Regions from separate parts of the Gilliamella sp. Nev3-1 genome, predicted to be linked through region 1. Evidence: riboswitches for the same ligand, from Rfam matches in the RefSeq annotation. Region 1 holds a riboswitch; each other region holds the start of a gene.
The links. Region 1 has a riboswitch for thiamine pyrophosphate ahead of thiM (hydroxyethylthiazole kinase). Riboswitches for the same ligand answer to the same signal wherever they lie in the genome.

Region 1 (6,379 bases):
GCTAAAGAAGAAGTTGAAAACAGGCCTAATGGGTGGGAGGTTTCTGATGATATAAATAGTTTAACTATATCGTTTAGTAGCATGATTGTTTATCACGGTAAGCCTTCTAGAAAGGTCAGTTTAAAACCAGCAAAAGGATGGGTTGAAGGTAAGAAACATGAGTTAATATGGGAAGTCGATTTTAAAGCTGATGTTGAACCTTATTATGTTAGTTGCTCTTATAATGGCAGTAGAATTGAGCTAATAAAAAAAATTGATTTATCAATGAAAAGTTGTTGGGCTGATTATTTTGAAGATGAACAAGGAAAAAAAGGAACACTTACCTGTAGCACAAGTGAAGCAAAAGATTTGCATTAGTTGAAATATGGGATTTGTTGTTATATGTAATAGCTGACAACTTAAATCCCTTTTAGACTATTTATTGTGCTGTCACCACCAACGGTAAAAATGGTGTGTTGGGCCAATTCCGTTACCAATATTTAAATTATCAGCATGGCTAATGGCTCCTTGCAAATAATTTTTAGCCTGCATTACAGCTTCTACTAAATTATATTTGGGTAATAATGCGGCAATTGCTGCAGATAGTGTGCAACCTGTTCCGTGAGTATTTTTAGTTTGAATTCGTGGAGAAGTTATTCTTATTACATTATCTTGGGTTATCAAATAATCAGGGCTTTGACTACCTGACAAATGCCCGCCTTTCATTAAAACCGCTTTGCAACCCAATTTGAGTAATTCATCCCCTTGCTTTTGCATATCATCTTCGTTTTTGGCCTCACCACAATCAAGTAGTGCTGCTGCTTCAGGAATATTAGGAGTAACAATGGTTGCTAAGGGTAATAATAACTCACGAATAGCAGTTATGGCATCAGATTTGAGCAGGGGATGTCCTCCTTTAGCTATCATTACAGTATCTAAGACGATAGCAGGAATAGCATTTGTGATAAGAAGATGGTGAACTGCTATGACTATCTCTTTATTCATTAGCATTCCCATTTTTACACTATTAATTTGAATATCTTGATATAGCGTATTGAATTGAGCTGCAACAAATTCAGGGGTAATGGCTAATACCGCATCAACCCCTCGTGTGCTTTGTGCCGTTAATGCAGTGATAACTGACATGCCATAAGCCCCGAGTGCCGAAAAAGTTTTTAAATCGGCTTGAATTCCTGCGCCACCGCTGGGATCTGACCCAGCAATGGTTAATGCAATTGTTGTCATAATGTATGCCCTATTTAGCCTTCCTGATTTGAGTAATGAGCGATAACGTCGCTTGCTCAATATCTTGTTTACCACAAATAGCTGAAACCACAGCAACGCCGTCGATACCTGTTTGAATAACGTTAGTCACATTATTTTCATCAATACCGCCAATAGCTACAGCAGGACATTGCTTTAGTTCTATTAGTTCAATTAATTGTTCGGTTCCCAGTGCTACTGCTGCATCTTTTTTCGTTGCGGTTGGAAAGATAGGACCAATACCAATATAATCGACCTTATGCCATGGAACGCTATCAAGTTGACGTCGATTAGCGATCGAAAACCCTAACCATTTATCTCTACCAATTAATTGACGAGTAACATCAACAGGAAGATCACTTTGTCCAATATGTACACCATCGGCGTCAACCGCTAAAGCAATATCGACATGATCATTAATAAACAGTGGTACGGGTGTTTCATTCAGCGCTTCTTTCAATGCTAATGCGGCATAATACCAATCTTTACCGCTAAACTTATGTTCAGATCTTAACTGTACTGCAGTTGCCCCATTAGAAACAGCAATTTTTGTGGTATTTACCATGCCACTAATACCACCACATAATAATGGATCAAGGACTAAATAAAGAGTTAAATCTAATTGCTTTTTCATCTTGTTCCTTATTGATGCAATGAATTAAACAGAGATAGTTGATCTAGTAGTGATACCGCAAAGGTACCTAATCCTTGCTGTTTATTGGCAAGTTGACCTGCTTTTTTCATCATAAAACAAGCTGAGGCGGTAGCTGATAAAGGATCTGATGAATTGGCAATAAAAGCAGCTACCATAGCAGATAGTGCACAGCCTGTTCCTGTTACTTTTGTTAAAGCAATATCGCCACCAGTGATGCTATATAAGATGTTGCCATTAGTGATATAATCAATATCCCCCGTCATTGCAACAATCGTTTGATATTTTTGTGCAAGTGCTTTGGCTGCATGTACAGCAGATGTCGTTGAGTTTTGACCATCAGGTCCTTTCGATGATCCATTTTCACCATTTAGTACTAATATTTCTGATGCATTACCGCGTATGACTGTTGGCTTTAATGATAGTAATTGACATACAATTTCAGTTCGATAATTAAGCGCCCCCCCCACAGCGACAGGATCAAGCACCCATGGAGTTTGTGTTTGCAAAGCTTGGATTGTTGCTAACAACATACTTTTGGCTGTGCTACTGTGAATGGTGCCAATATTAATCAATAAACTATCCGCAATGGTGATAAATGACTCCACCTCTTGCTTGGCAATAACCATTGCTGGTGATGCACCAATAGCGAGTAACACATTTGCGGTAAAATTTTGCACCACATCATTTGTAATACAATGCACTAATGGGTTTTGTTGTTTTACATGATAGATAAAAGGAGTTGCTTGTACTAATTGAAATGGTTTGTTTTCTAACATATTTATTCCCTGTTATTTTAGAACTAAAATATTGGGAAGAATTTGCCAAATTAAAGCTAAGATGGCTTAGACTTCCCTACGCTGGCATAACCCAGATCAGGTTCAACGGGTAAAATCTCAGTTTTTTGTCAAAACAAAAAACACCCCGAGTCAAAATTTGTTCATCCATTATGAACTGACTATCAGTTTTTAACAAACTATTGTAATAACTTTTCAATATCTGTTATTGCCTTTCTGTCTGGCAAAAAGATGATTAGATGATCATTATCTTCTATCATCAAATCAGTATTAATAATAATCACATCTTCACCACGAACAACAGCTCCAATTGTTGCACCTGAAGGCAGTTTTAAGCCATTAATATTTTTGCCCACCAGTTTTGATGTATCATTATTGCCTTTGGCAACCACTTCGATAATTTCAGATTCGCCTTGCCTTAGCGAAACGACTTTAACCATACCAGTTTGTCTTACATGACTTAATAGTTCTGAAATGGTGGCATGTTGTGGCGATATTGCGATATCAATCACACTATCATTAATCAATTCAAGGTAGGCTTGGCGTTGAATTAGTACGATCACTTTTTTTGCGCCCATTCTTTTGGCAAGCATAGATGACATGATATTGGATTCATCGTCACCTGTGACTGCAATAAAAAGATCGGTAAGCTCAACTTGCTCTTGTGAAAGTAATTCTTGATCAGATGACTCACCATGCAACACTGTGGTATTAACCAGTTGCTCGGCAATGAGTTCGGCTCGCTCAGCATTGCGTTCAATTAACTTGACTTGGTAATCATTTTCCAAACGCTTTGCTAAAGCGACAGCAACACTACCACCACCACTAATAATGATTCGCTTATAAGGTTTTTCTAATCGTTGTAGTTCGCTGGTTACAGCTTTGATATTAACTGGTGGCGTAATAAAATACACCATATCTCCCGCTTCAACCAAGGTTGAGCCAAGCGGACGAATAAAGCGGTTTTTACGATAAATAGCAACCACTCGCGCTTCAACATGAGGTAAATGTTCTTTGAGCTCGGATAATTCACTGCCAACTAAAGCACCGCCATAATAAGCCGTTACCGCCACTAGACACACTCGGTTATCATAAAAAGAAGCAAATTGCAATGAGCCAGGGTATTGAACTAATTGACTTATATGATTGGTGATAAGATTTTCTGGGGCAATGATATGATCGATATTAATACAGTCTTTATTGAAAAAAGGATAATTTTCATCATTATATTCAGGCGCTCTAATGCGAGCCACTTTTTGTGGAATACTAAATAAGACATGACCAATTTGGCAGGCCATCATATTGACTTCATCAGAGTTAGTTACAGCAACAAGCATATCGGCCGATTCAGCGCCAGCACTTTCTAATACCTGAGGATAGGATGATTTTCCACAAATTACCTGTAAATCAAAACGCTCTTGTAGCGATTGCAATCTATCATGATCTTCATCCACCACAGTAATATCGTTTTGTTTTTCGGTAACAAGATATTCCGCAAGTGCACTACCTGTTTGTCCTGCACCAAGAATAATAATCTTCATAACTAGCCTATATATTTAGATGGCTTTAACCATTATCCATTTACTTAGTATATTAAAGCCATTGCATATCATTCATTTTTTAGTCGCAATCTGTTATTGATTTTGCAATTATACAAACCCGATTGCATCATAGACTTTTTTCAACGTTGGCTCGGCTTTTGAACGTGCTTTTTCAGCTCCATCTTGCATGATTGAAAATAGATAATGTTCATCGTCACGATACTCATGATATTTAGCTTGCAAGGTAGTTAACATATCAATGACTTGCGTTGCAACTTCTGTTTTGAGGTGACCATACATTTTACCTTCAAACTCTTTTTCAAGCTCGGCAATAGGCTTACCTGTCACACCAGTTAAAATATCAAGTAGATTTGAAACACCAACTTTATTTTTAACATCATAGCGTACTACTGGTGGCTCATCAGAATCAGTCATTGCACGTTTGATTTTCTTCTCAATATCTTTTGGATTTTCGAGTAAACCAATCACATTATTACGGTTTTCATCTGATTTGGACATTTTCTTAGTCGGCTCTTGCAATGACATAACGCGCGCACCAACCCTGGCAATGAACGGCTCGGGAACAGTAAAAATATCACCATAAAGCGCATTAAAACGCATAGCAATATCACGCGATAATTCAAGATGCTGTTTTTGATCATCACCAACAGGAACTAAGTTTGCTTGATAGAGTAAAATATCAGCAGCCATAAGTACAGGATAATCAAATAGCCCTGCATTGATATTCTCTGAATGGCGTGATGACTTATCTTTAAATTGCGTCATACGGCTAAGCTCACCAAAATAGGTGTAGCAATTTAAAGCCCAGCCTAACTCTGCATGTGCAGGCACATGCGATTGTACAAAAATAGTGCTTTTTTGCGGATCAATACCACAAGCTAAATAAAGGGCTAGTGTATCTAATGTGGCTTTACGTAATTTGTTTGGATCTTGACGTACGGTAATTGCATGCTGATTAACAATACAATAAACGCAATCATATTCGTTTTGCAAAGACACCCAATTTTTTAAAGCACCTAAGTAGTTGCCAAGTGTTAGTTCCCCTGATGGCTGAGCGCCACTAAATACAATCGGTTTACTCATAATTTCTTCCTAATTTATACTCATTATTTTTTTGCATCAGCTTTTGGCTGAGGTAGAATTGTTAATATATCTTTAAAATCGTCAAATAAAAAATCGGGATTACTAGTAGCAATTGAAACGCCATAGTTATAGCCATAGCTTAAGGCAACAGTTGGGCAGTTAGCATTTTGCGCAGCAGTGATATCGTTTTTCGAATCACCAACAAAAAGTAACTGATCGCTAAACAATCCAAATTTCGCCATTACTTGATACAAAGGAGCTGGGTGTGGTTTTAATTTGATCACATCGCCACCGCCAAGTACTAGCGAAAAGAACTCTTTTATGCCTAGTGACGCTAGTAATGCAGGTAAAAATTGGGCTGGCTTATTGGTCACTAATGCAAGTGGATAATGATTATCATAAAGCACTTTTAAAGTTTCTTTAACATTCGGAAACAGCCTAGTTTCGACATCAATAACTTTATCATAATGTTGGTTAAATAATATCTTGGCTTTGGCAAATTGTTCTTTTGATGGCTCAATAGTAATGGCTTTAAAAACGCGTTCTAGCATGATATCAATGCCATTACCAACGAAATTTTTGATCTGCTCATTGCTGATCGTTGGTAAATTCAACTCTGCCAACATATTTTGTGTAGCCAGTGCCAGTCCCGGCACACTATCAACCAATGTACCATCTAAATCAAATGCGATTGCTTGAATATCTTTTAGTTTATTCATGTATCACTCCTGCTAACTCTTTACGCATGGCATCAATGACGGTTTTATAATCAGGCTGGCTAAATATGGCGGAGCCAGCAACAAACATATCTGCACCTGCTTTAGCTATTTCAGCAATATTTTCTACTTTTACCCCACCGTCAATTTCTAAACGAATATTTAATCCTGATGCAATTATACGTTGTTTAACTTGGTGTAATTTTTTCAAGGTTGCGGGAATAAAAGATTGCCCCCCAAAGCCAGGATTAACGCTCATCAACAAAATAATATCAATTTTGTCCATGACATAATCTAAATAATCCAGCGGAGTGGCTGGATTTAATA
Region 2 (6,379 bases), on a different contig from region 1:
TGCCAATGATTTGATATGGAATACACCCATTACACACGAAGGAATTACTGCCACTGTAACCAAAATAACAGCGAATGATTCTTGGGTTCATGAAGCTTGTTCGAGTGTGAGTGTGATTCCCTGTGAACCACAGTTAGAAGCAAAAGTATTTGTACGCGTCACTTTAAACGGTCCATTTGCCGATGATACTCAGATAAATTCTGATAATCCAGTTCCAGTCTCTAAGCCAAGTTTACCACAAACATTTGAATTAGTGGGTAGAAATAGACATAATGAAGAGATTGTAAAATATGGTTTTGTGTTGAAGCACTGGTTTGTCCACCGTGGTGGTAGAGAAGGTAACCAATCAGAGCAAACCGCATGGTGTAGTGCGATAAATTATCGTATGCCAAAAGTAGAAGATCTGACCAATGCGAAGTGTCGTCCCAACCCTCGCCCTCGCGACGATTTTCCTTGTAGAAATGGAATAGATGGTGCCTTACCCCAATCATCAGATTATAATACGTTATTACGTCATGTTGATGCTGGCTTTATAACCGAGTGGGGGTCTTTGCTTAGTAATGCCGGCTTCAAGAACGACCTCTACTGGACTAGCGATAGCGATTTCTTCGTAGACTCGGGCTATGGTAAAGTAAAAAATCCAAATTCAAATTTTGTTTCTAGTATCAATTATGGTATGTGCGTTCACCCTTAATACTGACTTCTTAATTCTTATATAAAAGAATATGCAACTTGACATAAATAAAAGGTAAAGCTGTTAACGCATAATGCTCAACGTTAGTTAGTTTAAGTCGCCAAGCGAGCTAACGTTAAGTGCGTTTGTACAGTCAGCATATGTTTTTAATGCTGGCGTAAAAGTATTATTTAAACATCAATAAAATCAATCCTTTTTCTGACTGTTTTTTTATTGATAGCGCATTCACATTTTATAAAAGCCAAAGGTTATTATTATTTATTCAGAGTTAGAAAGTGTTAACACCACCGTAGCTTGTTACGTTATGGATAAGCTGATGAAAAATTGATATCGATTCGTTTTCGAGCATTCAGCGTAGTAAGTGTCTTTTTTGTTTTAAAGCAAAATCATAAAAAAAAACAATAAAATCAATGGTTATTTTAATTTCTTGTTGTTTCGCTCACAATGCTTTATTTGCTTGGTTGTTTACAAACATAATCCTAAACACTACACTAGTCAATGTTCTCAACGGGGTGCCCAGTGGGGCTGAGAATGTTAGCGTTAGATTAGCGTAACCCGTCGAACCTGAACTGGATCATGCCAGCGGAGGGATTTGAGTTATTATACCTACTCAAACCTTTTGTCTTTTATTTGCTATTTTGGAGGCAAAATGTTTTGTAAAAAATTGTTATTATCTTTGGTATTATCTGCACTTTTTATGGCAAATATTGCAAATGCTACCAACATAAAACCTACCTTGATTGTGTATAGCTACAACTCTTTTATTTCTGAGTGGGGGCCAGGGCGGGAAATTGAAAAGGGATTTGAAGCGCAGTGTGGTTGCGAAGTTGAGATTGTTACATTAGGCGATGGCGTATCGATTTTAAATCGAATGCGTCTTGAGGGCGATAAGACCAATGCCGATGTTGTTTTGGGATTAGACAATAATCTTTTAGAACAGGCTAAACAAGCCAATATTGTTATTCCTCACCAAATCAATAAACCCGATAATTTAAATACCAACTGGTGGGATGATGATTTTGTGCCTTATGATTTTGGCTATTTTGCTTTTATTTATAATCAACAAAAAATCAGCAATCCACCACGCTCTATGCATGAATTAGTTGATAATAAAGCCAACTGGAAGATTATCTATCAAGATCCTAGAACCAGCACTCCGGGGTTAGGTTTATTATTTTGGATAAAGAATATTTATGGTGATGATGCCTCATCAGCATGGCAAAAAATAGCTAAAAACACCGTGACAGTAACTAAGGGCTGGAGTGAAGCTTATGGGCTATTTTTAAAGGGTGAAGCTGATTTTGTGCTTAGCTATAGCACTTCACCTGTTGCTCATATTATGAATGATAATGATTATCGTTATGCTGCGGCTATTTTTGATGAAGGGCATTATCGTCAAGTTGAAGTTGCTGGTATTACTAAATATAGTCAGCAACCCGAATTAGCACGGGCTTTTTTGCAATATTTATTGACCCCCGATGTGCAACGTCAATTTGCTGAGAAAAATACCATGTACCCTATTATTAATACATCGTTACCTGAAGCTTTTAAGCAAGTTAAGCCTATAAATAAAGCGCTTGAGTTTGATGCAAAGCAAGTTGAACATAATCAAAAAACGTGGGTACGAGAATGGCAGTCTGCCATTAGCAAGTAGTTTTATTTTACCTAATGTCGAAGTTAAGAATATTACTCCCAGGAATTAGCGCTGCTAGCCTGATCTTAATGATATTAGGCGCAGCACTCTTTGCGCTTTGTTTGACTGCGATTAAATTTAATAATTTAGTCGTCTATTTTGATGAGTATTTATTACATGTTATTTGGATAACTTTATTTCAAGCAACATTATCGACTTTATTATCTGTATTATTGGCAATTATCATGGCTAAAGCTTTGTCGATGATTGATTTTTTAGGTAAAAGATTATTATTGCGCATTATGCCAATTACCTTTATTTTACCGACACTTGTTGTAGTCACTGGGTTGTTGTCGGTTTATGGTAAACAGGGCTTATTAGCGACTGTTTTCGGTTATTTTGGGGTGCCTTTTATGACATCGATTTATGGGTTAACAGGCATTTTACTTGCACATGTATTTTTAAATTTTCCGTATGCTTGCTGTCTATTCTATCGAACGTTAAATAGTGCACCAGTTGAACACAAACAGCTAGCTGCACAATTAAACTTTTCAAGTTTTACTTACTTTAAATTGATTGAGTGGCCATTACTGCGTCGGCAACTGTTCCCGATGGCTGCGCTTATTTTTATGCTGTGTTTTTCTAGCTTTGCGATCGTATTAGCGCTAGGAGGTGGACCAAAATATACAACATTTGAAGTCGCCATTTATCAATCTATTCGTGATTTAGATTTAGCTCAGGCTGTGCTTTTAGCTTGTTTACAGTTTATTTGTTGTGTTTGTTTTATTTGCTTGATGCAAAAATTTACTCATAATAATAACCACCATCAAAAACCTAATACATGCTATGTTAGGCAAAGTTACCGTTTGCCTGTTTCAAATCATTTAGCCTTTTTATATATGATTATTATTGTTACTGGTGGGTTATTTATTTTGCTACCGATTATGACCCTACTCATTGGAGGGGGATATTTTTTTCAATGGTCATTTTTAACTGCGTCTTTTCAACAGGCAGTTATGTTTTCATTATTAATTGCTTTTGGCTCAGCTACTATTGCCATGTTGCTAGCATTGTTATTACTTTATACTAATAGCCGTTTGTTAATTAATCACAAAATACAGTGGAGCAACCAATTAATGTTAGTTGGATCGCTAATTTTAATTATTCCCAGCATGGTATTTTCATCAGGTCTATTTTTATTATTATTTCCCTTTGCGCATAGTTTTATCGTTGTTTGCCTTTTAATTATGCTATGTAATGGTTTAATGGCATTGCCTTTTATATTGAAAAATCTTGCTGTACCTATGTTTGATGTTGTATCGCGCTATTGGCAATTAAGTCAATCACTTAATATTAATGGCTTTTTTCACTTTTATTTGATTGAATATAAAGCACTAAAAAGATTAATTATCCAGAGTTTTGCTCTGTCTGCAATATTATCATTGGGTGATTTTGGTATTATTGCTTTATTTGGTGGGAAATCAGTGACCACATTACCGTATTATTTGTATGAACAAATATCAAGTTATCATTATAAAGAAAGTGCCGTAACGGCCGCATTATTGTTAATATTATCTTTTAGTTTATTGGTTGTGATGGATTATGATCGAACTAAATCAAATTAATTATCATTACGATAATTTTAAAATGCATTTTAATATCAAAATTGCAGCAAAAGAAAAAGTCGTCATTATTGGACGCAGTGGTGCTGGTAAAAGTACCTTGTTAAATTTGATTGCTGGATTTGTTTTACCAAACTCGGGGCAAATTTTACTTAATCATCAAAATATGACTCGCACCTTGCCAGGCAAACGCCCCGTTTCGATTTTATTTCAACGTAACAATTTATTTAACCATTTAACCGTTGAGCAAAATATTGGTTTAGGTATAAAACCTTGTTTAAAACTGAATGCATCTGAACGGCAAACAATAGAAGATATACTAGTTAAGGTTAGTTTAGCAGGTTTTAACAATCGTTATCCTAATCAGCTTTCAGGCGGGCAACGGCAACGTGTGGCATTAGCGCGTTGTTTAATTCAGCATCGCCCTGTTTTATTGTTAGATGAACCATTTTCAGCGCTCGATCAAGCTCTGCGTTTTGAAATGTTGGCGTTAGTCGATCAAATTTGTGATGATTTCAATTTAACTTTAATGATGGTATCACACTATCTTGATGATTCACTTAATTATTTTTCACGTTGTTTGGTGGTTGATAATGGCAACATTGTTTTTAACGATTTACCAACACAGCTTGCACAATCTAAACATAACGAAATTGCAAAAATGTTGGGTTTTAATTATTCTTAAAAAGGGTTGAAGCTTGGAAATAACACTTTTACCTGCCTATTTTATTATTCAATATTAAGTGAATTGTGATTTTATTGAGTTAAAAAATTACGATTAATTGATTAATTACAAATTTATTAATTAGATGTTTATAAATTGCACTATCTCTATTTTGTTGGTCAACGCTTAAGGTTTAATTAATCTATTTAGATTAAATTACCTTAATTATTAACAACATTAATTAATTATTTATGCAAAATGGACATACATGCCATAAGTTTAGTTGGTTAGTACTTAGCTCTGATAGCTTATTTTTCACTTATTTGTTTGTGCTTTACCGCTATATATTTTTATTTATGATCACGACGAAGATGTTTATCAAATACTATCCCAGAATATATTAGTAAGAAACGAGAAAACACTGACTTGAACTGTGTTTTCTGCTTTGGTTATTGCTAGCGTGAATATCAACGTATACAAACCATTATCAAACTATGTCAATCGAAAATTTAGCACATAAAACGTAATTCACACATGATTAGTTTTTACTGGATTAAGTGATAGCTTATATGTTACTGAAAAAATTTTAGTTAATCGGAAATTTTCCATGAATCGATCCGTTGGGTTGGTGATCCTTATGATAAAAAAGGGTTAATTGATTTTGATAAATTAGAAAAGTAGCTATCGTCGGTGTTTACACTGCCACTTAAGGTGTGATATTGTATATTTATACAGTTATATTTTATTTGCCGTAATACCGTTTATGCGAAAAATTATTCATGTTGATATGGATTGTTTTTATGCCGCTGTTGAAATGAGAGATAATCCCCGTTATCGTAATGTGCCTATTGCGGTGGGGGGCGATCCTCGTAAGCGCGGTGTGGTGGCTACTGCCAATTATTTAGCACGCCAATATGGTGTGCACAGTGCAATGTCAATGGCACAAGCTATAAAACTGTGCCCCAATCTTAAAATTATACCCGGTAGGCATGCGGTATATAAAGAAGTATCAAACCAGATCCACCAAATATTTAAGCGGTATACCCAAGCGATTGAGGCGCTATCACTTGACGAAGCTTATCTTGATGTGACTGATTGTAAACTATGTCACGGCTCGGCAACTTTGATTGCGCAAGATATCCGCCAAGCTATTTTTAAGGAACTTGAGTTAACCGCATCGGCTGGTGTTGCTCCACTGAAGTTTCTTGCCAAAATCGCTTCTGACATGAATAAACCTAATGGTCAATATGTGATAACACCTGATGAAGTTGATGGCTTTATTGAACAGCTCCCTTTAAAAAAAATTCCTGGTGTGGGAAAAGTGACTGAAAAAAAATTAGCTGATTTGGGATTATTTACCTGCCAAGATATAGTCAATTATGATGTGACTAAATTATTTAACCATTTTGGCAAATTTGGGCGAGTCTTGTATGAACGATGCCAAGGTATTGATGAGAGAGAAGTATGTAATGACAGGCAACGCAAATCGGTTGGTGTCGAGCGCACTTTAGTTGATGATATTCATCATTGGGAAGCGTGTTTATTACAGTTTGATTCATTATTTGAAGAGCTTGAAAAACGATTAAGTAAAGTGCGTTCTGATTTATCGATCGCTCGGCAGGGTGTCAAATTTAAGTTCGATGATTTTCAACTTACCACTCAAGAGCATGTATGGTCAAAACTAGATAAGGCCGATTTAATTAAACAAGCCCATAAAGTTTGGTTAGAACGTCGTAACGGGCGTGGCGTTCGGTTAATTGGTTTTC
Region 3 (6,379 bases), on a different contig from region 1:
AAAATTGATGAGATTTTAGCTCTCTATAAAAAGTCATAATCAGGCTTGAATATAAAATGGGTTATCATGAGGTAGGTTATGAAAAAATTTATTATTGCTCCATCAATATTGTCAGCTGATTTTGCGCGCCTTGGTGAAGATGCGCAAAAGGTCATTGACGCCGGAGCCGATGTTATCCATTTTGATGTTATGGATAACCATTTTGTACCTAATCTAACAATGGGGGCGATGTTTTGTAAAGCACTGCGAGATTATGGCATTAGCGTACCTATTGATGTGCATTTGATGGTATCCCCTGTTGAAGAGCTAATAGCCTCATTTGCTAAAGCTGGTGCTACTAATATCTCTATTCATCCAGAAGCGACGATTCATTTAGATCGCTCATTACAATTAATTAAAGATCATGGTTGCACGGCAGGTATTGTATTAAATCCAGCCACTCCGCTGGATTATTTAGATTATGTCATGGACAAAATTGATATTATTTTGTTGATGAGCGTTAATCCTGGCTTTGGGGGGCAATCTTTTATTCCCGCAACCTTGAAAAAATTACACCAAGTTAAACAACGTATAATTGCATCAGGATTAAATATTCGTTTAGAAATTGACGGTGGGGTAAAAGTAGAAAATATTGCTGAAATAGCTAAAGCAGGTGCAGATATGTTTGTTGCTGGCTCCGCCATATTTAGCCAGCCTGATTATAAAACCGTCATTGATGCCATGCGTAAAGAGTTAGCAGGAGTGATACATGAATAAACTAAAAGATATTCAAGCAATCGCATTTGATTTAGATGGTACATTGGTTGATAGTGTGCCGGGACTGGCACTGGCTACACAAAATATGTTGGCAGAGTTGAATTTACCAACGATCAGCAATGAGCAGATCAAAAATTTCGTTGGTAATGGCATTGATATCATGCTAGAACGCGTTTTTAAAGCCATTACTATTGAGCCATCAAAAGAACAATTTGCCAAAGCCAAGATATTATTTAACCAACATTATGATAAAGTTATTGATGTCGAAACTAGGCTGTTTCCGAATGTTAAAGAAACTTTAAAAGTGCTTTATGATAATCATTATCCACTTGCATTAGTGACCAATAAGCCAGCCCAATTTTTACCTGCATTACTAGCGTCACTAGGCATAAAAGAGTTCTTTTCGCTAGTACTTGGCGGTGGCGATGTGATCAAATTAAAACCACACCCAGCTCCTTTGTATCAAGTAATGGCGAAATTTGGATTGTTTAGCGATCAGTTACTTTTTGTTGGTGATTCGAAAAACGATATCACTGCTGCGCAAAATGCTAACTGCCCAACTGTTGCCTTAAGCTATGGCTATAACTATGGCGTTTCAATTGCTACTAGTAATCCCGATTTTTTATTTGACGATTTTAAAGATATATTAACAATTCTACCTCAGCCAAAAGCTGATGCAAAAAAATAATGAGTATAAATTAGGAAGAAATTATGAGTAAACCGATTGTATTTAGTGGCGCTCAGCCATCAGGGGAACTAACACTTGGCAACTACTTAGGTGCTTTAAAAAATTGGGTGTCTTTGCAAAACGAATATGATTGCGTTTATTGTATTGTTAATCAGCATGCAATTACCGTACGTCAAGATCCAAACAAATTACGTAAAGCCACATTAGATACACTAGCCCTTTATTTAGCTTGTGGTATTGATCCGCAAAAAAGCACTATTTTTGTACAATCGCATGTGCCTGCACATGCAGAGTTAGGCTGGGCTTTAAATTGCTACACCTATTTTGGTGAGCTTAGCCGTATGACGCAATTTAAAGATAAGTCATCACGCCATTCAGAGAATATCAATGCAGGGCTATTTGATTATCCTGTACTTATGGCTGCTGATATTTTACTCTATCAAGCAAACTTAGTTCCTGTTGGTGATGATCAAAAACAGCATCTTGAATTATCGCGTGATATTGCTATGCGTTTTAATGCGCTTTATGGTGATATTTTTACTGTTCCCGAGCCGTTCATTGCCAGGGTTGGTGCGCGCGTTATGTCATTGCAAGAGCCGACTAAGAAAATGTCCAAATCAGATGAAAACCGTAATAATGTGATTGGTTTACTCGAAAATCCAAAAGATATTGAGAAGAAAATCAAACGTGCAATGACTGATTCTGATGAGCCACCAGTAGTACGCTATGATGTTAAAAATAAAGTTGGTGTTTCAAATCTACTTGATATTTTAACTGGTGTGACAGGTAAGCCTATTGCCGAGCTTGAAAAAGAGTTTGAAGGTAAAATGTATGGTCACCTCAAAACAGAAGTTGCAACGCAAGTCATTGATATGTTAACTACCTTGCAAGCTAAATATCATGAGTATCGTGACGATGAACATTATCTATTTTCAATCATGCAAGATGGAGCTGAAAAAGCACGTTCAAAAGCCGAGCCAACGTTGAAAAAAGTCTATGATGCAATCGGGTTTGTATAATTGCAAAATCAATAACAGATTGCGACTAAAAAATGAATGATATGCAATGGCTTTAATATACTAAGTAAATGGATAATGGTTAAAGCCATCTAAATATATAGGCTAGTTATGAAGATTATTATTCTTGGTGCAGGACAAACAGGTAGTGCACTTGCGGAATATCTTGTTACCGAAAAACAAAACGATATTACTGTGGTGGATGAAGATCATGATAGATTGCAATCGCTACAAGAGCGTTTTGATTTACAGGTAATTTGTGGAAAATCATCCTATCCTCAGGTATTAGAAAGTGCTGGCGCTGAATCGGCCGATATGCTTGTTGCTGTAACTAACTCTGATGAAGTCAATATGATGGCCTGCCAAATTGGTCATGTCTTATTTAGTATTCCACAAAAAGTGGCTCGCATTAGAGCGCCTGAATATAATGATGAAAATTATCCTTTTTTCAATAAAGACTGTATTAATATCGATCATATCATTGCCCCAGAAAATCTTATCACCAATCATATAAGTCAATTAGTTCAATACCCTGGCTCATTGCAATTTGCTTCTTTTTATGATAACCGAGTGTGTCTAGTGGCGGTAACGGCTTATTATGGCGGTGCTTTAGTTGGCAGTGAATTATCCGAGCTCAAAGAACATTTACCTCATGTTGAAGCGCGAGTGGTTGCTATTTATCGTAAAAACCGCTTTATTCGTCCGCTTGGCTCAACCTTGGTTGAAGCGGGAGATATGGTGTATTTTATTACGCCACCAGTTAATATCAAAGCTGTAACCAGCGAACTACAACGATTAGAAAAACCTTATAAGCGAATCATTATTAGTGGTGGTGGTAGTGTTGCTGTCGCTTTAGCAAAGCGTTTGGAAAATGATTACCAAGTCAAGTTAATTGAACGCAATGCTGAGCGAGCCGAACTCATTGCCGAGCAACTGGTTAATACCACAGTGTTGCATGGTGAGTCATCTGATCAAGAATTACTTTCACAAGAGCAAGTTGAGCTTACCGATCTTTTTATTGCAGTCACAGGTGACGATGAATCCAATATCATGTCATCTATGCTTGCCAAAAGAATGGGCGCAAAAAAAGTGATCGTACTAATTCAACGCCAAGCCTACCTTGAATTGATTAATGATAGTGTGATTGATATCGCAATATCGCCACAACATGCCACCATTTCAGAACTATTAAGTCATGTAAGACAAACTGGTATGGTTAAAGTCGTTTCGCTAAGGCAAGGCGAATCTGAAATTATCGAAGTGGTTGCCAAAGGCAATAATGATACATCAAAACTGGTGGGCAAAAATATTAATGGCTTAAAACTGCCTTCAGGTGCAACAATTGGAGCTGTTGTTCGTGGTGAAGATGTGATTATTATTAATACTGATTTGATGATAGAAGATAATGATCATCTAATCATCTTTTTGCCAGACAGAAAGGCAATAACAGATATTGAAAAGTTATTACAATAGTTTGTTAAAAACTGATAGTCAGTTCATAATGGATGAACAAATTTTGACTCGGGGTGTTTTTTGTTTTGACAAAAAACTGAGATTTTACCCGTTGAACCTGATCTGGGTTATGCCAGCGTAGGGAAGTCTAAGCCATCTTAGCTTTAATTTGGCAAATTCTTCCCAATATTTTAGTTCTAAAATAACAGGGAATAAATATGTTAGAAAACAAACCATTTCAATTAGTACAAGCAACTCCTTTTATCTATCATGTAAAACAACAAAACCCATTAGTGCATTGTATTACAAATGATGTGGTGCAAAATTTTACCGCAAATGTGTTACTCGCTATTGGTGCATCACCAGCAATGGTTATTGCCAAGCAAGAGGTGGAGTCATTTATCACCATTGCGGATAGTTTATTGATTAATATTGGCACCATTCACAGTAGCACAGCCAAAAGTATGTTGTTAGCAACAATCCAAGCTTTGCAAACACAAACTCCATGGGTGCTTGATCCTGTCGCTGTGGGGGGGGCGCTTAATTATCGAACTGAAATTGTATGTCAATTACTATCATTAAAGCCAACAGTCATACGCGGTAATGCATCAGAAATATTAGTACTAAATGGTGAAAATGGATCATCGAAAGGACCTGATGGTCAAAACTCAACGACATCTGCTGTACATGCAGCCAAAGCACTTGCACAAAAATATCAAACGATTGTTGCAATGACGGGGGATATTGATTATATCACTAATGGCAACATCTTATATAGCATCACTGGTGGCGATATTGCTTTAACAAAAGTAACAGGAACAGGCTGTGCACTATCTGCTATGGTAGCTGCTTTTATTGCCAATTCATCAGATCCTTTATCAGCTACCGCCTCAGCTTGTTTTATGATGAAAAAAGCAGGTCAACTTGCCAATAAACAGCAAGGATTAGGTACCTTTGCGGTATCACTACTAGATCAACTATCTCTGTTTAATTCATTGCATCAATAAGGAACAAGATGAAAAAGCAATTAGATTTAACTCTTTATTTAGTCCTTGATCCATTATTATGTGGTGGTATTAGTGGCATGGTAAATACCACAAAAATTGCTGTTTCTAATGGGGCAACTGCAGTACAGTTAAGATCTGAACATAAGTTTAGCGGTAAAGATTGGTATTATGCCGCATTAGCATTGAAAGAAGCGCTGAATGAAACACCCGTACCACTGTTTATTAATGATCATGTCGATATTGCTTTAGCGGTTGACGCCGATGGTGTACATATTGGACAAAGTGATCTTCCTGTTGATGTTACTCGTCAATTAATTGGTAGAGATAAATGGTTAGGGTTTTCGATCGCTAATCGACGTCAACTTGATAGCGTTCCATGGCATAAGGTCGATTATATTGGTATTGGTCCTATCTTTCCAACCGCAACGAAAAAAGATGCAGCAGTAGCACTGGGAACCGAACAATTAATTGAACTAATAGAACTAAAGCAATGTCCTGCTGTAGCTATTGGCGGTATTGATGAAAATAATGTGACTAACGTTATTCAAACAGGTATCGACGGCGTTGCTGTGGTTTCAGCTATTTGTGGTAAACAAGATATTGAGCAAGCGACGTTATCGCTCATTACTCAAATCAGGAAGGCTAAATAGGGCATACATTATGACAACAATTGCATTAACCATTGCTGGGTCAGATCCCAGCGGTGGCGCAGGAATTCAAGCCGATTTAAAAACTTTTTCGGCACTCGGGGCTTATGGCATGTCAGTTATCACTGCATTAACGGCACAAAGCACACGAGGGGTTGATGCGGTATTAGCCATTACCCCTGAATTTGTTGCAGCTCAATTCAATACGCTATATCAAGATATTCAAATTAATAGTGTAAAAATGGGAATGCTAATGAATAAAGAGATAGTCATAGCAGTTCACCATCTTCTTATCACAAATGCTATTCCTGCTATCGTCTTAGATACTGTAATGATAGCTAAAGGAGGACATCCCCTGCTCAAATCTGATGCCATAACTGCTATTCGTGAGTTATTATTACCCTTAGCAACCATTGTTACTCCTAATATTCCTGAAGCAGCAGCACTACTTGATTGTGGTGAGGCCAAAAACGAAGATGATATGCAAAAGCAAGGGGATGAATTACTCAAATTGGGTTGCAAAGCGGTTTTAATGAAAGGCGGGCATTTGTCAGGTAGTCAAAGCCCTGATTATTTGATAACCCAAGATAATGTAATAAGAATAACTTCTCCACGAATTCAAACTAAAAATACTCACGGAACAGGTTGCACACTATCTGCAGCAATTGCCGCATTATTACCCAAATATAATTTAGTAGAAGCTGTAATGCAGGCTAAAAATTATTTGCAAGGAGCCATTAGCCATGCTGATAATTTAAATATTGGTAACGGAATTGGCCCAACACACCATTTTTACCGTTGGTGGTGACAGCA
Region 4 (6,379 bases), on a different contig from region 1:
CGAGCGGTGTCATGTTATTTAATGCCTCATGCGGTCTTTCGGTGTTATAAATCGTTAACCATTCTTCGGTTATTCTCCTTGCTTGCGCTAAGTTGTTAAAAAGATATAAATCGAGCACTTCAGTACGATAGGTACGATTAAATCGTTCAATATAACCATTTTGATAAGGGCTACCGGGCTGGATATAATCAATGGCTATATCATGTGATTTAGCCCAGTTTATAAAGGTTTTTCCTGTAAATTCTGGCCCATTATCGACCCGTATTTTTAATGGATACCCATGATATTCGGCCAGTTTATCTAAGTAACGGGTAACTCTCCCTGCCGGTAAGCTTACTGCAATATCAATACCTAATGCCTCACGATTAAAGTCATCGATGACATTGAATGTCCTAAAGCGACGTTGATTACGGCTACTGCCACTCATAAAATCCATTGACCAACAGTCACTTTGTTTATTGGGGACTAATAATCTTTCTGAGCATCGTGGAGGAATGCGTTTTTTACGCTTTACCCTGAGATTAAGCTTTAATTCACAATACACCCGATATACCCGTTTATGATTCCATTGATAGCCGAGCTTTCTGATACGATTAAAACATTTAGGAAAGCCCCAGCGTAAATGCCGGTCTGTGATAGCATTCAACACCGAAACAATCACCGAATCATCCTGTAACTTAGCTTGATAATAGTAAGCACAACGGCTTAAACCAACAATGGCACAACTCATAGCAATAGTAACTGAATGATTTTGTTGTAGTTGCTGTGCCCACGTTTTACGTGCCCCTGTTGGCACTAAAGCTTTTTTATGATTTCTTCCTGAAGCTGGGATCTTAAGCTCAGTTCGGCAAACATCTGTTTAAGCTTGCGGTTTTCAGCCTCCAGCTCCTTTAAGCGTTTGATATCCGACGTTTCCATTCCGCTGTATTTTTCTCGCCATTTATAGAAAGTTGAATTACCCATGCCATATTTACGGCACAGTTCTTTAACGGGAATACCCGCTTCAGCTTCTTTTAAAATAGCGATGATTTGATGTTCAGTCATTTTTTTCATAATTAAATCCCCTTTACTTGTATCATAGAGAATTTTCTACTTTTTTGCTGTACTATTTTAGGGGATAGTTACATTAATGTTCTAATAATACTTTTCATAGAATTATATAAAACGTCTTAAATCAACTTAATGCTAATCATTTATTTATTACCATCATTGATAAAAATAATGTGTAGGCTCAATACGTTTGCCAATGGTTAAATTAATTGCCCCCTTGCAAATGTTTTATGGCTTCTTCTAGATTGCTACATTGGGGAAATAATACTGCAATTTTGGTAAAGTGTGTGCAATCCGTATCGTGGATATTTTTAGTTTGAGTTTTGTATGATAGTGATGAGTCTTATTTTATGGTATAGAGCTTTTTTGGCGATATCTCCGTTATGCTATCTTGCTAAAAACTTACTCCAAAACAGAAATAATAAAAAACTCGTTTAATTTAGATAACATGGTGAAAATAGCTTAATGACTTATAAATAATTATAATTGTTTTTATTTAAGATATTAGCATGATTTTTTGAAATCTTAGAATACTTTTATCTTTTTATTAATAGGTAATTGTTAGAAGGATAGATAATATGAAAAGGAAAATATTGAGTGTTACTCTAGCTATTATGGCTTGGTTTGGTGCAGTTTTTTTGTTAATGCCTATCAAATTGATTGCCCACAAAACATCAAGGCTAAAGAAGAAGTTGAAAACAGGCCTAATGGGTGGGAGGTTTCTGATGATATAAATAGTTTAACTATATCGTTTAGTAGCATGATTGTTTATCACGGTAAGCCTTCTAGAAAGGTCAGTTTAAAACCAGCAAAAGGATGGGTTGAAGGTAAGAAACATGAGTTAATATGGGAAGTCGATTTTAAAGCTGATGTTGAACCTTATTATGTTAGTTGCTCTTATAATGGCAGTAGAATTGAGCTAATAAAAAAAATTGATTTATCAATGAAAAGTTGTTGGGCTGATTATTTTGAAGATGAACAAGGAAAAAAAGGAACACTTACCTGTAGCACAAGTGAAGCAAAAGATTTGCATTAGTTGAAATATGGGATTTGTTGTTATATGTAATAGCTGACAACTTAAATCCCTTTTAGACTATTTATTGTGCTGTCACCACCAACGGTAAAAATGGTGTGTTGGGCCAATTCCGTTACCAATATTTAAATTATCAGCATGGCTAATGGCTCCTTGCAAATAATTTTTAGCCTGCATTACAGCTTCTACTAAATTATATTTGGGTAATAATGCGGCAATTGCTGCAGATAGTGTGCAACCTGTTCCGTGAGTATTTTTAGTTTGAATTCGTGGAGAAGTTATTCTTATTACATTATCTTGGGTTATCAAATAATCAGGGCTTTGACTACCTGACAAATGCCCGCCTTTCATTAAAACCGCTTTGCAACCCAATTTGAGTAATTCATCCCCTTGCTTTTGCATATCATCTTCGTTTTTGGCCTCACCACAATCAAGTAGTGCTGCTGCTTCAGGAATATTAGGAGTAACAATGGTTGCTAAGGGTAATAATAACTCACGAATAGCAGTTATGGCATCAGATTTGAGCAGGGGATGTCCTCCTTTAGCTATCATTACAGTATCTAAGACGATAGCAGGAATAGCATTTGTGATAAGAAGATGGTGAACTGCTATGACTATCTCTTTATTCATTAGCATTCCCATTTTTACACTATTAATTTGAATATCTTGATATAGCGTATTGAATTGAGCTGCAACAAATTCAGGGGTAATGGCTAATACCGCATCAACCCCTCGTGTGCTTTGTGCCGTTAATGCAGTGATAACTGACATGCCATAAGCCCCGAGTGCCGAAAAAGTTTTTAAATCGGCTTGAATTCCTGCGCCACCGCTGGGATCTGACCCAGCAATGGTTAATGCAATTGTTGTCATAATGTATGCCCTATTTAGCCTTCCTGATTTGAGTAATGAGCGATAACGTCGCTTGCTCAATATCTTGTTTACCACAAATAGCTGAAACCACAGCAACGCCGTCGATACCTGTTTGAATAACGTTAGTCACATTATTTTCATCAATACCGCCAATAGCTACAGCAGGACATTGCTTTAGTTCTATTAGTTCAATTAATTGTTCGGTTCCCAGTGCTACTGCTGCATCTTTTTTCGTTGCGGTTGGAAAGATAGGACCAATACCAATATAATCGACCTTATGCCATGGAACGCTATCAAGTTGACGTCGATTAGCGATCGAAAACCCTAACCATTTATCTCTACCAATTAATTGACGAGTAACATCAACAGGAAGATCACTTTGTCCAATATGTACACCATCGGCGTCAACCGCTAAAGCAATATCGACATGATCATTAATAAACAGTGGTACGGGTGTTTCATTCAGCGCTTCTTTCAATGCTAATGCGGCATAATACCAATCTTTACCGCTAAACTTATGTTCAGATCTTAACTGTACTGCAGTTGCCCCATTAGAAACAGCAATTTTTGTGGTATTTACCATGCCACTAATACCACCACATAATAATGGATCAAGGACTAAATAAAGAGTTAAATCTAATTGCTTTTTCATCTTGTTCCTTATTGATGCAATGAATTAAACAGAGATAGTTGATCTAGTAGTGATACCGCAAAGGTACCTAATCCTTGCTGTTTATTGGCAAGTTGACCTGCTTTTTTCATCATAAAACAAGCTGAGGCGGTAGCTGATAAAGGATCTGATGAATTGGCAATAAAAGCAGCTACCATAGCAGATAGTGCACAGCCTGTTCCTGTTACTTTTGTTAAAGCAATATCGCCACCAGTGATGCTATATAAGATGTTGCCATTAGTGATATAATCAATATCCCCCGTCATTGCAACAATCGTTTGATATTTTTGTGCAAGTGCTTTGGCTGCATGTACAGCAGATGTCGTTGAGTTTTGACCATCAGGTCCTTTCGATGATCCATTTTCACCATTTAGTACTAATATTTCTGATGCATTACCGCGTATGACTGTTGGCTTTAATGATAGTAATTGACATACAATTTCAGTTCGATAATTAAGCGCCCCCCCCACAGCGACAGGATCAAGCACCCATGGAGTTTGTGTTTGCAAAGCTTGGATTGTTGCTAACAACATACTTTTGGCTGTGCTACTGTGAATGGTGCCAATATTAATCAATAAACTATCCGCAATGGTGATAAATGACTCCACCTCTTGCTTGGCAATAACCATTGCTGGTGATGCACCAATAGCGAGTAACACATTTGCGGTAAAATTTTGCACCACATCATTTGTAATACAATGCACTAATGGGTTTTGTTGTTTTACATGATAGATAAAAGGAGTTGCTTGTACTAATTGAAATGGTTTGTTTTCTAACATATTTATTCCCTGTTATTTTAGAACTAAAATATTGGGAAGAATTTGCCAAATTAAAGCTAAGATGGCTTAGACTTCCCTACGCTGGCATAACCCAGATCAGGTTCAACGGGTAAAATCTCAGTTTTTTGTCAAAACAAAAAACACCCCGAGTCAAAATTTGTTCATCCATTATGAACTGACTATCAGTTTTTAACAAACTATTGTAATAACTTTTCAATATCTGTTATTGCCTTTCTGTCTGGCAAAAAGATGATTAGATGATCATTATCTTCTATCATCAAATCAGTATTAATAATAATCACATCTTCACCACGAACAACAGCTCCAATTGTTGCACCTGAAGGCAGTTTTAAGCCATTAATATTTTTGCCCACCAGTTTTGATGTATCATTATTGCCTTTGGCAACCACTTCGATAATTTCAGATTCGCCTTGCCTTAGCGAAACGACTTTAACCATACCAGTTTGTCTTACATGACTTAATAGTTCTGAAATGGTGGCATGTTGTGGCGATATTGCGATATCAATCACACTATCATTAATCAATTCAAGGTAGGCTTGGCGTTGAATTAGTACGATCACTTTTTTTGCGCCCATTCTTTTGGCAAGCATAGATGACATGATATTGGATTCATCGTCACCTGTGACTGCAATAAAAAGATCGGTAAGCTCAACTTGCTCTTGTGAAAGTAATTCTTGATCAGATGACTCACCATGCAACACTGTGGTATTAACCAGTTGCTCGGCAATGAGTTCGGCTCGCTCAGCATTGCGTTCAATTAACTTGACTTGGTAATCATTTTCCAAACGCTTTGCTAAAGCGACAGCAACACTACCACCACCACTAATAATGATTCGCTTATAAGGTTTTTCTAATCGTTGTAGTTCGCTGGTTACAGCTTTGATATTAACTGGTGGCGTAATAAAATACACCATATCTCCCGCTTCAACCAAGGTTGAGCCAAGCGGACGAATAAAGCGGTTTTTACGATAAATAGCAACCACTCGCGCTTCAACATGAGGTAAATGTTCTTTGAGCTCGGATAATTCACTGCCAACTAAAGCACCGCCATAATAAGCCGTTACCGCCACTAGACACACTCGGTTATCATAAAAAGAAGCAAATTGCAATGAGCCAGGGTATTGAACTAATTGACTTATATGATTGGTGATAAGATTTTCTGGGGCAATGATATGATCGATATTAATACAGTCTTTATTGAAAAAAGGATAATTTTCATCATTATATTCAGGCGCTCTAATGCGAGCCACTTTTTGTGGAATACTAAATAAGACATGACCAATTTGGCAGGCCATCATATTGACTTCATCAGAGTTAGTTACAGCAACAAGCATATCGGCCGATTCAGCGCCAGCACTTTCTAATACCTGAGGATAGGATGATTTTCCACAAATTACCTGTAAATCAAAACGCTCTTGTAGCGATTGCAATCTATCATGATCTTCATCCACCACAGTAATATCGTTTTGTTTTTCGGTAACAAGATATTCCGCAAGTGCACTACCTGTTTGTCCTGCACCAAGAATAATAATCTTCATAACTAGCCTATATATTTAGATGGCTTTAACCATTATCCATTTACTTAGTATATTAAAGCCATTGCATATCATTCATTTTTTAGTCGCAATCTGTTATTGATTTTGCAATTATACAAACCCGATTGCATCATAGACTTTTTTCAACGTTGGCTCGGCTTTTGAACGTGCTTTTTCAGCTCCATCTTGCATGATTGAAAATAGATAATGTTCATCGTCACGATACTCATGATATTTAGCTTGCAAGGTAGTTAACATATCAATGACTTGCGTTGCAACTTCTGTTTTGAGGTGACCATACATTTTACCTTCAAACTCTTTTTCAAGCTCGGCAATAGGCTTACCTGTCACACCAGTTAAAATATCAAGTAGATTTGAAACACCAACTTTATTTTTAACATCATAGCGTACTACTGGTGGC

Region 2: it holds a riboswitch for thiamine pyrophosphate, as region 1 does, so the genes downstream of both, thiB (thiamine ABC transporter substrate binding subunit) here and thiM (hydroxyethylthiazole kinase) in region 1, are expected to answer to the same signal.
Region 3: it holds a riboswitch for thiamine pyrophosphate, as region 1 does, so the genes downstream of both, thiM (hydroxyethylthiazole kinase) here and thiM (hydroxyethylthiazole kinase) in region 1, are expected to answer to the same signal.
Region 4: it holds a riboswitch for thiamine pyrophosphate, as region 1 does, so the genes downstream of both, thiM (hydroxyethylthiazole kinase) here and thiM (hydroxyethylthiazole kinase) in region 1, are expected to answer to the same signal.

Annotation. Positions count from the first base shown of each region.
Region 1 covers NZ_LZHN01000062.1:1,492-7,870, forward strand. The annotation lists gene A9G40_RS09230 (STY0301 family protein) at 1-357, shown strand, start outside; gene thiD (bifunctional hydroxymethylpyrimidine kinase/phosphomethylpyrimidine kinase) at 430-1,224, opposite strand; gene thiE (thiamine phosphate synthase) at 1,235-1,876, opposite strand; gene thiM (hydroxyethylthiazole kinase) at 1,885-2,673, opposite strand; TPP riboswitch at 2,730-2,831, opposite strand; gene trkA (Trk system potassium transporter TrkA) at 2,871-4,232, opposite strand; gene trpS (tryptophan--tRNA ligase) at 4,341-5,336, opposite strand; gene A9G40_RS09260 (phosphoglycolate phosphatase) at 5,360-6,055, opposite strand; gene rpe (ribulose-phosphate 3-epimerase) at 6,048-6,379, opposite strand, start outside.
Region 2 covers NZ_LZHN01000059.1:49,949-56,327, forward strand. The annotation lists gene A9G40_RS08725 (hypothetical protein) at 1-694, shown strand, start outside; TPP riboswitch at 1,193-1,303, shown strand; gene thiB (thiamine ABC transporter substrate binding subunit) at 1,344-2,348, shown strand; gene thiP (thiamine/thiamine pyrophosphate ABC transporter permease) at 2,363-3,952, shown strand; gene thiQ (thiamine ABC transporter ATP-binding protein ThiQ) at 3,930-4,634, shown strand; gene dinB (DNA polymerase IV) at 5,377-6,379, shown strand, end outside.
Region 3 covers NZ_LZHN01000024.1:43,043-49,421, reverse strand. The annotation lists gene A9G40_RS04765 (Dam family site-specific DNA-(adenine-N6)-methyltransferase) at 1-39, shown strand, start outside; gene rpe (ribulose-phosphate 3-epimerase) at 79-756, shown strand; gene A9G40_RS04755 (phosphoglycolate phosphatase) at 749-1,444, shown strand; gene trpS (tryptophan--tRNA ligase) at 1,468-2,463, shown strand; gene trkA (Trk system potassium transporter TrkA) at 2,572-3,933, shown strand; TPP riboswitch at 3,973-4,074, shown strand; gene thiM (hydroxyethylthiazole kinase) at 4,131-4,919, shown strand; gene thiE (thiamine phosphate synthase) at 4,928-5,569, shown strand; gene thiD (bifunctional hydroxymethylpyrimidine kinase/phosphomethylpyrimidine kinase) at 5,580-6,374, shown strand.
Region 4 covers NZ_LZHN01000012.1:5,489-11,867, forward strand. The annotation lists one part of gene A9G40_RS02870 (IS3 family transposase) at 1-810, opposite strand, end outside; one part of gene A9G40_RS02870 (IS3 family transposase) at 810-1,053, opposite strand; gene A9G40_RS02880 (STY0301 family protein) at 1,670-2,086, shown strand; gene thiD (bifunctional hydroxymethylpyrimidine kinase/phosphomethylpyrimidine kinase) at 2,159-2,953, opposite strand; gene thiE (thiamine phosphate synthase) at 2,964-3,605, opposite strand; gene thiM (hydroxyethylthiazole kinase) at 3,614-4,402, opposite strand; TPP riboswitch at 4,459-4,560, opposite strand; gene trkA (Trk system potassium transporter TrkA) at 4,600-5,961, opposite strand; gene trpS (tryptophan--tRNA ligase) at 6,070-6,379, opposite strand, start outside.